Regions from separate parts of the Streptomyces sp. R41 genome, predicted to be linked through region 1. Evidence: riboswitches for the same ligand, from Rfam matches in the RefSeq annotation. Region 1 holds a riboswitch; each other region holds the start of a gene.

Evidence for each region. A riboswitch is a leader RNA that binds a small molecule or an ion and turns the genes downstream of it on or off. The one in region 1 is predicted to bind S-adenosylmethionine.
Region 2: it holds a riboswitch for S-adenosylmethionine, as region 1 does, so the genes downstream of both, thrC (threonine synthase) here and AB5J53_RS14435 (aminotransferase class V-fold PLP-dependent enzyme) in region 1, are expected to answer to the same signal.
Region 3: it holds a riboswitch for S-adenosylmethionine, as region 1 does, so the genes downstream of both, AB5J53_RS39825 (putative leader peptide) here and AB5J53_RS14435 (aminotransferase class V-fold PLP-dependent enzyme) in region 1, are expected to answer to the same signal.

Annotation. Positions count from the first base shown of each region.
Region 1 is NZ_CP163443.1:3,080,978-3,085,225, reverse strand. It holds gene AB5J53_RS14445 (cytochrome bc complex cytochrome b subunit) at 1-261, shown strand, start outside; gene trpD (anthranilate phosphoribosyltransferase) at 402-1,466, shown strand; SAM riboswitch class IV at 1,706-1,822, shown strand; gene AB5J53_RS14435 (aminotransferase class V-fold PLP-dependent enzyme) at 2,013-3,374, shown strand; gene AB5J53_RS14430 (Lrp/AsnC family transcriptional regulator) at 3,524-3,805, opposite strand; gene AB5J53_RS14425 (rhomboid family intramembrane serine protease) at 3,848-4,248, opposite strand, start outside.
Region 2 is NZ_CP163443.1:4,890,209-4,894,456, reverse strand. It holds gene AB5J53_RS22375 (trehalose-6-phosphate synthase) at 1-59, opposite strand, end outside; gene AB5J53_RS22370 (glucosyl-3-phosphoglycerate synthase) at 217-1,161, opposite strand; SAM riboswitch class I at 1,339-1,485, shown strand; gene thrC (threonine synthase) at 1,503-2,798, shown strand; gene AB5J53_RS22360 (MoaD/ThiS family protein) at 2,795-3,070, shown strand; gene AB5J53_RS22355 (cold-shock protein) at 3,520-3,723, shown strand; gene groL (chaperonin GroEL) at 4,151-4,248, shown strand, end outside.
Region 3 is NZ_CP163443.1:8,782,986-8,787,233, reverse strand. It holds gene AB5J53_RS39835 (amino acid ABC transporter ATP-binding protein) at 1-619, opposite strand, end outside; gene AB5J53_RS39830 (amino acid ABC transporter permease) at 616-1,596, opposite strand; SAM riboswitch class IV at 1,930-2,038, opposite strand; SAM riboswitch class IV at 2,167-2,314, shown strand; gene AB5J53_RS39825 (putative leader peptide) at 2,351-2,416, shown strand; gene AB5J53_RS39820 (glutathione S-transferase C-terminal domain-containing protein) at 2,512-3,354, shown strand; gene AB5J53_RS39815 (DNA-3-methyladenine glycosylase) at 3,617-4,248, shown strand, end outside.

The DNA.
Region 1 (4,248 bases):
AAGCGCCTGCCGCACGGTGAGTTCATCGAGGTGCACGAGCCGCTCAGCCAGGACGCGCTGCACACCCTCACCGCGCACGAGCAGTACAAGCCGGCCGAGATCGGCCCGACGGTCGACGAGAACGGTGTCGAGCGCAAGGTCAAGGGCACGCAGAGGCTGCGCGCCAAGCTCAGCAAGGGCTACTACGGGGACAACAACCAGATCCCCAAGCCCACGGTCGAGGAGTACAAGGAGATCACGAGCGGCCACGGCCACCACTGATCTGCTGACCGATCTGTACTGATCGCCACGGCAAGAGCCCCCGTCCATTGCCTGGACGGGGGCTCTTTGCCGTCCCTCCGGCTGGATAGGGTGGTCCCATCTACAGGAGTCCCTTTCCGGGACGGACCCAGGAGCGGCTTATGAGCGCTGTGAACCCCGCTGGAGGCGACATCGCGGCGGGCCGTTCCTGGCCCGTGGTACTGAACGGCCTCCTCGACGGACGTGACCAGAGCGCGGACGACACCGCCTGGGCGATGGACCGCATCCTGCGCGGCGAGGCGACCGACGCGCAGATCGCCGGGTTCGTGGTGGCGCTGCGGGCCAAGGGCGAGACCGTCGAGGAGATCACCGGGCTCGTCCGGACGATGTACGAGCACGCGAATGTGATCGAGGTGCCGGGGCCGACCGTCGACATCGTCGGTACGGGCGGCGACGGTGCCAAGACCGTCAACATCTCCACCATGTCGGCGATCGTGGTCGCCGGGACCGGCGCCAAGGTCGTCAAGCACGGCAACCGGGCGGCGTCCTCGGCGTCCGGCTCCTCGGACGTCCTGGAGAAGCTCGGCGTCAACCTCGAGCTGTCCCTGAAGCGGGTCGTCGAGGTGGCCGAGGAGGCCGGGATCACCTTCTGCTTCGCGGTGAAGTTCCATCCGGCGCTGCGTCATGTGGCGGCGGCGCGCGGGCAGTTGGGGATCCGGACGACGTTCAATGTCCTCGGTCCGCTGACGAACCCCGCGCGGGTGAGGGCGCAGGCGGTGGGTGTCGCGGATCCGCGCATGGCGCCCATCGTGGCGGGTGTCTTCGCCGAGCGCGGCAACTCCTCGCTGGTCTTCCGCGGCGACGACGGCCTCGACGAACTGACCACCACGTCGACCTCCAGGGTCTGGGTCGTCCGCGACGGCAAGGTGACCGAGGAGCGCTTCGACCCGCGCGACGTCGGCATCGAGCTCGTCCCGGTGGAGGCCCTGCGCGGCGCCGACGCGTCGTACAACGCGGACGTCGCCCGTCGCCTCCTGAACGGCGAGACCGGGCCCGTACGGGACGCGGTGCTGCTCAACGCGGCGGCGGCGCTCGTGGCCCTGTCGCCGGGCGAGGGGCCGCTCGCGGACCAGCTCCGCGCCGGCATGGAGAAGGCGGCGCACGCCATCGACTCGGGGGCCGCGAAGAAGACCCTCGACCGGTGGGTGGCGGCCAGCAACGCGTAGCGGGCGTGACCGCCGGTTCCCCGCGCCCTTTAAGGGGCGCGGGGAACTGCGCAATCTTTTAGCGGGGGTCTGGGGGCGCAGCCCCCGGGAACGATGGGGGTCCCCCCGCTCGAGCGAAGCCGAGAGTGGGGGAGGGCAGGGGCGGAGGGGGCGAAGAAACCCCCAAGAGGCCGCCCGGCGTCCCGGTATCCGGACACGGGGGTTGCGAGCCGAAGATCGTGTGGCAGGATGCTGTACCAGGTCATGAGCGACAGTCATGAGGCCCCGGCCGACTGTCCGGCAACCCTCCGTCCGTGGCGGGGTGCCCCGGGTGAAGACCAGGCCGTAGGCAGCGAGGTCTACGGCAAGCGCGGACCCCTCGCCCTCTTTTGAGTGGACACAGCCCAGGGGTCCTGGTCGTTCGAGGGAGCCTTCTGTGAGCAAGCGAATGCGATAGGGCGTAGAGCCCCGCCTCCGCATACCCCTTTTCACCCTTTCCCGCGCTGAGCCGTACCCCCGTGTACCCGCTCGCGTGGTGATTCCCCGCGCCTCTCACAGGAGCTCGCCATGTCTGTCTCCACCACTGTCGCCGACCAGACCGTTTGTGCCCCGCTGCCCGTTCTGGGCAGGGATGTCACCGTCCCGCTCGTCACCGGTGGCGAGGTCACCTACGCCGCCCTCGACTACGCCGCCAGCGCCCCGGCCCTGCAGCGGGTGTGGGACGACGTGGCCGCGTACGCCCCGTACTACGGCAGCGTCCACCGCGGCGCCGGCTACCTCTCGCAGCTGTCCACCGACCTTTTCGAGAACGCCCGCAAGGCCGTCGCCGAGTTCCTCGACTGCCGGGACGGCGACCAGGTCGTCTTCACCCGCTCCACCACCGACTCGCTCAACCTGCTCGCCGCCACGCTTCCGGCTGACTGCCAGGTCTTCGTCTTCGAGACCGAGCACCACGCCTCGCTGCTGCCCTGGCGGGACGCCCGGGTGACGTACCTGAACGCCCCGCGCACGCCCGACGAGGCGGTCGCGACCCTGGAGCGCGCGCTAGCCGATCGCGACCCCTACGGCCCGGCCCTCGTCTGCGTCACCGGCGCGTCCAACGTCACCGGCGAGCTGTGGCCGGTGCGTGAGCTCGCCGCCGCCGCCCATGCACACGGCGCCCGTATCGTCCTCGACGCCGCGCAGCTGGCCCCGCACCACCCGGTGTCCGTCCGTGACCTGGACGTCGACTGGGTCGCCTTCTCCGGTCACAAGCTGTACGCGCCCTTCGGGTCCGGCGTCCTCGCCGGCCGCTCCGACTGGCTGCGCGAGGCCGAGCCGTACCTCGCGGGTGGCGGGGCCAGCCGCAAGGTGTCGCGGCGGGAGGACGGGGGAGTGGACGTGGAGTGGCACGAGACGGCCGCCCGTCATGAGGCCGGGTCCCCGAACGTCATCGGTGCCTACTCGATCGCCTCGGCCTGCAAGGCGCTGAGCGAGGCCGGGTTCGACACGCTGGTCGCCCGGGAGCGGCACCTGATCGACACGGTCCGCGCGGGGCTCGCGGAGGTGCCCGAGGTGCGTGTCCTCTCCCTCTTCGGCGACGACGCCCCGCGCGTCGGGGTCATCTCCTTCGTCGTCGAGGGGTGGAACAGCTCGCACTTCGCCGCCGCGCTCTCCGCCGAGTACGGCATCGGTGTCCGCGACGGGCTCTTCTGCGCCCACCCGCTGGTGCGCACGCTCCTCGGCAGCGATCCGCAGGCCCAGGGCGAGTGCGGTGCGCCCGAGGCCGCGCCGGGCGAGAAGTCCCTCAACGCCATCCGGGTGAGCTTCGGGGCGGGGACGCCCGACGAGCACGTGGAGCGCTTCGTGCGCGCCGTGAAGGAACTGGTCCGGGACGGTGCGCGGTGGCAGTACCGCACGGAGGACGGCCGCTGCGTCCCGGCCGTCTGAGGGTTTTTTCGCCCCCTCCGCCCCTGCCCGTCCCGTACCTGGGGGCTGCCGCCCCCAGACCCCCGCTAAAAGATTGCGCAGTTCCCCGCGCCCCTTTTAGGGGCGCGGGGAACTGCGCGAACGGGGTTTGGGGCGGCGGGGGCGAAGAACTAGCCGTCGAGGCCGATGGCGAACGCCGCTTCCAGGTCGTGCTGGGAGTACGTGCGGAAGGCCACGTGCGTGTCCGTGGCCTCGACGCCCGGGATCTTGCTGATGCGGCCGGGGATGACGTCCGCCAGGTCTTCGTGCTCCTTCACCCGGACCATGGCGATCAAGTCGTACGTACCGGTGACGGAGAAGACCTCGCTGACACTGTCCAGCGCGGCGATCGACTCGGCGATCTCGGGGATCCGGTCCACGCTGGTCTTGATGAGGACGATCGCGGTGATCACGGTTGGTTCTCTCCCTCGGGTGCCGCTGCTGAGGCTCTCACCCTACTCGCGGTCCAGTTGGCCAGGTTGTTCTGCCGGGGGTCCGGGGGTTGGCCCCCGGGAAGACACAGCAGTCGTACGGCCGAATCGGACCCACGCGAAGACGAACCCCAGTGAGAAGCCCACCAGGTGGGCCAGATAGGCGACCCCGGGGCCCGATGTGTCGCGGCCGGCCGCGAGCCACTGCAGGGTCACCCAGAACGGCAGCACCACCCAGGCGGGAAAGCGCAGCGGCAGGAAGAAGAGGAACGGGAAGAGACTGGTCACCCGGGCCTTGGGGAACAGGTACAGGAACGCGCCGAGGATCGCGGAGATCGCTCCGGAGGCGCCGACCAGGGACTGCTGCGACTCGGCGTTGGCGGCCGCGTAGCCGAGCAGGGCGAGATAGCCGCAGCCCACGTAGA
Region 2 (4,248 bases), 1.8 Mb from region 1:
GTGACCGGGCCGCGGTTGGAGGCGACCAGGATCCGGTGGGCACCGTGCGTTGAAGCCATGACACGAAACCTAGCCCTCGGTCGAAACGCTCAAACGTTCCCGTCGGCCGTCTGCGGGGTCGTATGCGATCTGCCGGCCGGTGGGGGCTGGTCGCGCCCAGGTGGCGGAGCCGCATATGTCACAGTTCACAGCCCCGCGCCCCTGAAGGGCGCGGGGCTAGGCGGCCCTTCGTTTCACGTACTCGGTGATTTCGGACATCGGCGGGCGTTCCTCCGTGTCAACGGAGTGTGTGCGCGGCTCGAAGCCGTCCTCACCCCGCTCGAACTGTGTGAGTGACGGGCGGATCATGTGGCCGCGGGCCAGGCGCAGCTGGGCCGTGCGGTAGATCGCCGCGGCCATGCGGCCCAGCGCCTGTCCGTCCTGGTGGCGGTGCTTGCGCACGCCCACGTCGACCTGGGCCAAGGCGTCCAGGCCCACCAGGTGCAGGGCATCGACGAGCATGCCCAGCTCGACGCCGTACCCGACGGGGAACGGCAGCTGTTCGAGCAGGGAGCGGCGGGCCGCGTACTCGCCGCCGAGCGGCTGGACGAAGCCCGCGAGCTGCGGCCAGTGCATGTTCAGCAGGGGGCGGGCCATCAGCTCGGTGACGCGGCCGCCCTGGCCGGCCGCCTGGCCCAGCGGGCGGTCGTACATCGCCTTGACCAGGTCCACGCCGGGTTCGGTGAGCAGCGGGCCCACGATCCCGGAGACGAAGTCGGACGAGAACTCCTTGAGGTCCGCGTCGATGAAGCAGACGATGTCCCCGCTCGTCACGAGCAGCGACCGCCACAGGACCTCGCCCTTGCCGGGCACGGTCGGGATGCGCGGCAGGATCTCGTCGCGGTGCACGACTCTCGCCCCCGCGGCGGCTGCCACCTCGGAGGTGCGGTCCGTCGAGCCCGAGTCGACGACGACGATCTCGTCGACGAGGGGCACCTGCTGCATCAGATCGTGGCGGATGATCGCGACGATCTCGCCGACGGTCTCCTCCTCGTTGAGAGCGGGCAGTACGACACTGACCGTCGACCCTGTGGTGCGTTTGGCGGCCATGAGTTGGTGGAGCGGGCGATCGGTCACGGACCAGGAGCGTGTGCTCAGCCAGCGCTCAACTTCCTTCAGCACAGTCTGCGGCTCCTCACTGTCTGATCACCCGGTGTCTCACGGTGTGATCCATCTCGCGGTTCGGACGACTATCTCAACTGTCCTGGCCTTCGGTTACAGTCTTGAACAACGCGGATGACCATCGCATTGCGTAGATCATCGGCGCGCATGGTGATCGATAGTTCAACAACCGAATACCGCTCATCCAGAGGGGCAGAGGGATACGGCCCGTTGAAGCCCCGGCAACCCTCCAGCCGGTCTTGTCACGTTGACGTGGCGAGGCTCCCGGCTAGGGAAGGTGCCAAATCCGTCTCACGGCGAAGTGCGTCGTGAGGAAGATGAGGAGAAAGGGCCTCGCCTCCATGGCTGCGCAGACTGTTGCAAGCACCACGAACACCGTAGACGCCGTTGACCTCGGCCCCGCCGCCGCGCTTTCCTGCCGCGAGTGCGGGCACCGCGTCCCGCTCGGCCCGGTCTTCGCCTGCGAGGAGTGTTTCGGCCCGCTGGAGATCGCGTACGACTTCTCGGCCTACGACACCGAGGAACTCCGCAAGCGCATCGAAGCGGGCCCCGCGAACATCTGGCGCTACGCGCCCCTCCTGCCCGTCCCCGCGGACGTCGCCGACAAGCCGAATATCAACCCCGGCTGGACCAAGCTCGTCAAGGCCGACAACCTGGCGCGCGAGCTCGGCGTCGACGCCGGCAAGCTCTTCGTCAAGGACGACTCCGGCAACCCGACGCACTCCTTCAAGGACCGCGTGGTCGCCCAGGCCATCGAGGCCGCTCGCGCCTTCAACTTCACCACCCTCTCCTGCTCCTCCACCGGCAACCTGGCCGGCGCCGTCGGTGCTGCCGCCGCCCGCGCCGGCTTCCGCTCCTGCGTGTTCATCCCGCACGACCTGGAGCAGGGCAAGGTCGTCATGGCCGCCATCTACGGCGGCGAGCTCGTCGGCATCGAGGGCAACTACGACGACGTGAACCGCTTCTGCTCCGAGCTGATCGGCGACCCGGCCGGCGAGGGCTGGGGCTTCGTCAACGTCAACCTGCGGCCGTACTACGCGGAGGGCTCGAAGACCCTCGCGTACGAGATCTGCGAGCAGCTCGGCTGGCGGCTCCCGGACCAGCTGGTCGTCCCGATCGCCTCCGGCTCCCAGCTCACGAAGGTCGACAAGGGTCTGCAGGAGCTGATCAAGCTCGGCCTCGTCGAGGACAAGCCGTACAAGATCTTCGGCGCCCAGGCCGAGGGCTGCTCGCCGGTCTCCGTCGCCTACAAGGCCGGACACGACGTCGTACGGCCGCAGAAGCCGAACACCATCGCCAAGTCGCTCGCCATCGGCAACCCGGCCGACGGGCCGTACGTGCTCGACATCGCGCGCCGCACGGGCGGTGCGGTGGAGGATGTCAACGACGAGCAGGTCGTCGACGCGATCAAGCTCCTCGCGCGCACGGAGGGCATCTTCGCCGAGACGGCGGGCGGTGTGACCCTCGGCGTCACGAAGAAGCTGATCGAGAACGGCCTCCTCGACCCGACCCTGACCACGGTCGTCCTCAACACCGGCGACGGCCTCAAGACCCTGGACGCGGTGGCCGGCACCGGCCTGACCGCGACCATCCGCCCGAACCTGGACTCCTTCCGAGAGGCTGGCCTCGCATCATGAGCGTCAACGTCCGCATCCCCACCATCCTGCGCACCTACACCGGCGGACAGGCCGAGGTGACGGCCGAGGGCGGGACCCTCGCCGAGGTCATCGCCGACCTGGAGAAGAACCACACGGGTATCTCCGCGCGCGTTCTGGACGACCAGGGCAAGCTGCGCCGCTTCGTCAACGTGTACGTCAACGACGACGACGTGCGGTTCGAGCAGGGCCTGGAGACGGCGACGCCTGACGGCGCGGGCGTGTCGATCATCCCGGCCGTCGCCGGCGGCTGATCCATCACCCAGGGTGAGATTGTTACCGTAGGTAACGCTCATCACTAAGAGTTCATCGAATTGCCCCCTCCGTGAGAGAAACGGAGGGGGCAATTCTGCATGGTTGAGCGCGGTACAGTTGGGGAAGCTGCTTCGCCTTTCATGCCGGACGCATATGAGTATCTGCGCGACACCCGACAAGAAGTAGCCAAAGTGCCCCGCCTTTTTGAGCCGTTTATGGCATTTATGGGGCCCGACTTGCCCTGAATCTGCGCAAATTCTCCGCATATTCCCGATCGGCCGTGCCCAGAATTCTCGTCCGATTGACCTGTTGCAGACGGCAGTTGGACAGATACATTCAGCCGCGGTCGACGCGTTCCGGCGCACACCCCCAACCGTTGGGGGGTGAGGTCTGACCCGGATCCGCGAAGTGTGGATCTGTGCAAGGGCCAGTAATAGGGGAGTTAGGCATGGCTCAGGGCACCGTCAAGTGGTTCAACGCGGAGAAGGGGTACGGCTTCATCGCGGTCGACGGTGGTGCGGACGTCTTCGTGCACTACAGCGCGATTCAGATGGACGGCTACCGCACCCTTGAAGAGGGTCAGCGAGTGGAGTTCGAGATCTCGCAGGGCCAGAAGGGTCCGCAGGCGGACATGGTCAAGCTCGCCGTCTGATCCCGGCGCGAACGGCCACCGACGCACTCACGCCGAGGGGCCCGCATCCCACCAGGGGTGCGGGCCCCTCGTGCGTTCCCGAGCCCGCTCCGGTTCGCGCCCCCCCGAACCCCCCGCCGGACCCGCTCCCGTTCGCGCCCCCCGAACCACCCGCCGGGCCCGCCCCCGTTCGTGAGAGGCGCTTGCGCCCGCCCGTCGCCCGACCATCACCCCTCAACGAGCTCGCTGCGCGAGCGCACCTTGCACTCGACGGGGTCGAGTGCTAATCATTGGCGTTAGCACTCTCCCAGTGAGAGTGACAGAACTTGGATCGGGCCAGTGAGGCCCGCAAGCCGGTGGGGCAAGGAACCACAGGGCTTGCAGGCCGTCCGTCGCGGGCGCGGGCACGATCCGGAGCAATCCACCCCGTCCGGGAGGACCACTTCACATGGCCAAGATCATCGCGTTCGACGAGGAGGCGCGGCGAGGCCTCGAGCGCGGCATGAACCAGCTCGCGGACGCCGTCAAGGTGACCCTCGGCCCCAA
Region 3 (4,248 bases), 5.7 Mb from region 1:
TGGTCGCCAGGTCCTTGATGACGGCCAGGACCTCGCCGACGAGTTCGGGGTCGAGCGCCGAGGTGGGCTCGTCGAACAGGATGATCCCCGGGCGCAGGGCGAGGGCGCGGGCGATGGCCACGCGCTGCTGCTGGCCGCCGGACAGCTGGCGCGGGTAGGCGCCGGACTTCTCTCCCAGGCCCACCCGGCCGAGCAGTTCCCGTGCCAGCTCCCGGGCCTCGGGCTTGGTCAGCTTCCCGGTGGCCACGGGTGCGGCGGCCACGTTGTCGAGGACGGTGAGATGCGGGAAGAGGTTGAAGTTCTGGAAGACGAAGCCGATGCGGCTGCGCTGGGTCAGGATGGCGCGTTCGCTGAGTTCCTTCAGACGCTCGCCATGCCGTCGTACGCCGATCAACTCGCCATTGACGCTGACGTATCCGACCTCGGGCTTCTCCAGGTGGTTGATCACCCGCAACAGCGTCGACTTGCCGGAGCCGGAGGGACCGAGGATGACGGTGACCTCGCCGGGCCGCACGGTCAGGTCGACCCCGTCGAGCACCCGGTGGGCGCCGTACCACTTGTGCACGTCATGGACCTCAAGGGCGGCGGGACGCGCGTCGAGGGTCTGGGCGGTGGTCATACGGCGGCCTCCTTGCGCAGCCGGGCCCGCAGATCACTCAGGCCGGTTCGCACCTTCTGCAGCGGTGTCGGCGGCAGGGTGCGCGTCGCGCCCCGGGCGAAGTACCGCTCGACGTAGAACTGGACGACGGACACGGCACTCGTGAGGATCAGGTACCAGACGGTGGCGACCAGCAGCAGCGGCACGATGTCGCCGGGGTAGGTGCTGCCCATCGTCTGCACCGAGCCGAACAGGTCGAGCAGCGACACGTAGAACACCAGGGACGTGCCCTTGATCAGGCCGATCAGCTGGTTGACGTAGTTCGGGGTGATGGACCTGAGCGCCTGCGGGAAGACGATCCGGGTGAACTGGTACGTCTTCGGCAGGCCGAGCGCGGCAGCCGCCTCGTGCTGGCCCTGGTCGACGGAGAGGATTCCGCCGCGGACGACCTCGGACGCGTACGCCGCCTCGTTGAGACTCAGGCCGATGACGGCGACCGCCATGTCGGTGGCGAGCCGCGACTCGTCGAAGGTGACGAAGGCCGGCCCGAACGGCACACCGAGGCTCAACGTCTTGTAGAGGGCGCTGAAGTTGTAGAGGAAGATCAGGACGACGATCAGCGGTACGGAGCGGAACAGCCACGTGTACACCCAGCTCACCGCGCGCAGCACCGGGCTCCCGGAGAGCCTGGCGAGGGCGAGCAGGACCCCACCGAGCAACCCCAACACCGCACTGAGCGCGGCCACTTCGAGGGTGATGACGAGGCCGTCGAGGATGGTGGGGCGCAGGAACCAGTAGCGGAAGCGGTCCCACTGGTAGAAGGGGTTCGTGGCCAGGCCGTGGATGATCTGGGCGACCACGACCAGGACGACGGCTGTGGCGATCCAGCGGCCCGGCCTGCGCAGCGGCAGCACGCGCTGGGCTGTGAGCGGCTTCGCCGGGGATTCTGCGGGCGGTGCCTCGGCCAGGGACACGGCGGCGCCAGGGGGTTGACTCATGAGGGCTCCAGCGGGGAGGGACACCCCGGGCGCGGCGTACGCGACGGCACCGCAGCACAACGGGGACGGCTGCGGATGTCGAAGAACGGGAGGACGCCGGTACCGGGGGCTGGTTTGGCAGAGGGCACACCGCGGCGGCGGTGCGCGTCAGAGATTCAGAACGCCGTCAGCCTTGACAGCGGGCACAGCCCGAAGCGGTACACAGGGCGCTGTTGACGCGGAGCAGATCGACGCAGCGGTTCGCGCACAGCAGTACGCAGCCGCGGGGCCGCCGTGCGGCCTTCCTCGACGCTACGTCCATCGCCGTCTCCGTCACTGTTCCCGCCCGTGGGCGGCTCGCGCTTACCGAAAGTCTTCCGGTCCGGTCGTCACCTGGGGCACCCCACCGCGTCGCGAGGGTTGCCGGCCAGCGAGCCAGGGCTTTTCGCTGACGCTCATGACCGATCTGCGGCGTAAGTTAGGCACGCGCGGAATCCAATGTCAACGTGTTCCGGCCCGAATGACCACGTGGTGAGACCGGGTAGAGGCCTTCTTGACGGCTTCGTACGGCGCACTGACACTGGCGAGGACGGTCACGATTGTCAGCGCCTCATGACACGGACTTTCCCGTGCGACGAGGTTCATCGGCCCCGGCCCGCTGACAGGCAACCCTTCCACCGCGACGGGGTGCCCCGGGTGACGACCGGGTCCCGCCGGTGCGGCGGGGCAAGCGTGGTCTCGCAACTCGCGGGCCCTGGAGGCGGGACCGGTGGGAATGCCCAGGAACTACCTGACGAGACGCCTGCACATCGACTTGTTGCGGGTCTCCAGCGCGTACTAGTCCGGCCGCTCCGAGCCGGTACGCAAGCGCAGTCACTCCGTTCCGCCGCTGCCGCCCAACAGGCGGCCAGGGCTTCGTCGTTCCCATGGAGAGTCATGCCCAAGACAGTTTCGCGCGCCTCGAACACAGGCGGCTCAGGCACGTGCGCCACGAGCGCAGCCACGTCCAACGCATACGCCGCAGACGCAGGCACCTCGGGCGAGTGCGCCTCGACCTCGCGCATTCCGGGCCCAGTTGCGTCCCCTGCGAGTAGTCGCCCCGCCGGACCGTCCAAGTCCCCTCGGCCGCACGGCATCCGCAGCCGTATCGGTGTCGGTGCCGCCGGTGGCTTCTACCCGGCGCCGCACCGCTATCAGCTGTACCTGTCCGAGGGCTGTCCGCGCTCGCTGCGCCTTTCGATCACCCTCGATCTGCTCGGCCTCAAGGATTCCGTCGCCACCACGATCCTGACGCTCCCCGCCGAGACACCCGAAGCCTTCGCCTCGCTCCGCAGTGCCTACGAGGCCACCTGGCACCACTACGAGGGACCGCTGACCGCGCCCGCACTGTGCGACCGCTGGAGCGGACGTATCGTCAGCAATCACACCCCCGACATCCTTCGCGACCTCGCGGGCCTGCTGACCTGCCACGACGGAGCATGCGTCCCCGTGCTGCACCCGCCGGCCCTCGCCGCCGACATCGACGCCTTGCGCGAACTCCTCGACCGCGACGCCACCTCGGCCGCACGGCCGGAAGCCCTGTCGGCGACGCTGGATCTGTTGGACCGTCAACTGTCCATTCACACCTATGTATTGGGCGACGAACTGACAGCCGCGGACGTGGACCTCTGGGTGGCGCTCACGCACCTCGACACGGCAGACCCCCTCTCCCGGCACAGCCACCTTCGCGCCTACGTGCGCCGCCTCGACGAGCATCCCGCCTTCCACGGCGCCCAGTAGGCGACGGTCGGGCAGTCCCGGAGCGGGAGAGACTCTCCGGCTTGGTCGGCGGCGGATGCCGCCATCGGTCATCCGACCGATGGCGGCGAGCGGCTGGATGTCACCCAACCCGGGATCGGGCGACCGCTCGGCGTCGCTCGCGAAAATACTTGACGGAATCTGTCAGGTATTGAGCCCAAGGTGGTGTGCACAGACAGTGCACCGGCGCCCGGCGCCTCTTGGTCCGTCCGCGCGTGCCGGTGTCCCGAGCGGGAGGTCGGTCATGGCACAGCACGCGGTCGAATTCGAGGTGGCCGGTCCGTGGTCGCTGGACGCGAGCCGGGAGTTCTGGGAGGAGTTCGCGCCGCTGGCGCCGGCCTCGGCGGCGGATTCCCTGCTGGGGAGCGACGGGGCGCTGCGCACGGTCTTCCACGCCGACGCCGACTGGCGGCGCGTCGCCGCGGAGATCACCCAGGACGGCACCACGGCCCGGGTCGTGGTGGCCGGCGACGGCGATCTGGACGCCGCCGCCGAGCAGGTGCGCCGCTTCCTGTCCCTGGACGTCGACGCCCGGGGCTGGCCTGCGGTCGCCGAGCGCGACCCCGTGATCGCCGAGGTCCAGACCCGGTGGCCGGGCCTGCGCCCGTGCGGCTTCCACTCGCCGTACGAGGCGGCCACCTGGGCGGTGCTGACCCAGCGCACAGGGATGACCTCGGCCCGGCGCATGCGCGACGACCTCATCGGCCGCTACGGCACAGGCAGCGCGTTCCCCTCCCCCGGGGCCCTGCTCGACCTGGACTTCGAACTGCCCTGGCGCAAGACCGAATACCTGCACTCCGTGGCCCACGCCGCGCTCGACGGGCTCCTCGACGGCACCCGGCTGCGCACCCTGAGCCCTGAGGAGGCGGTGCGGCA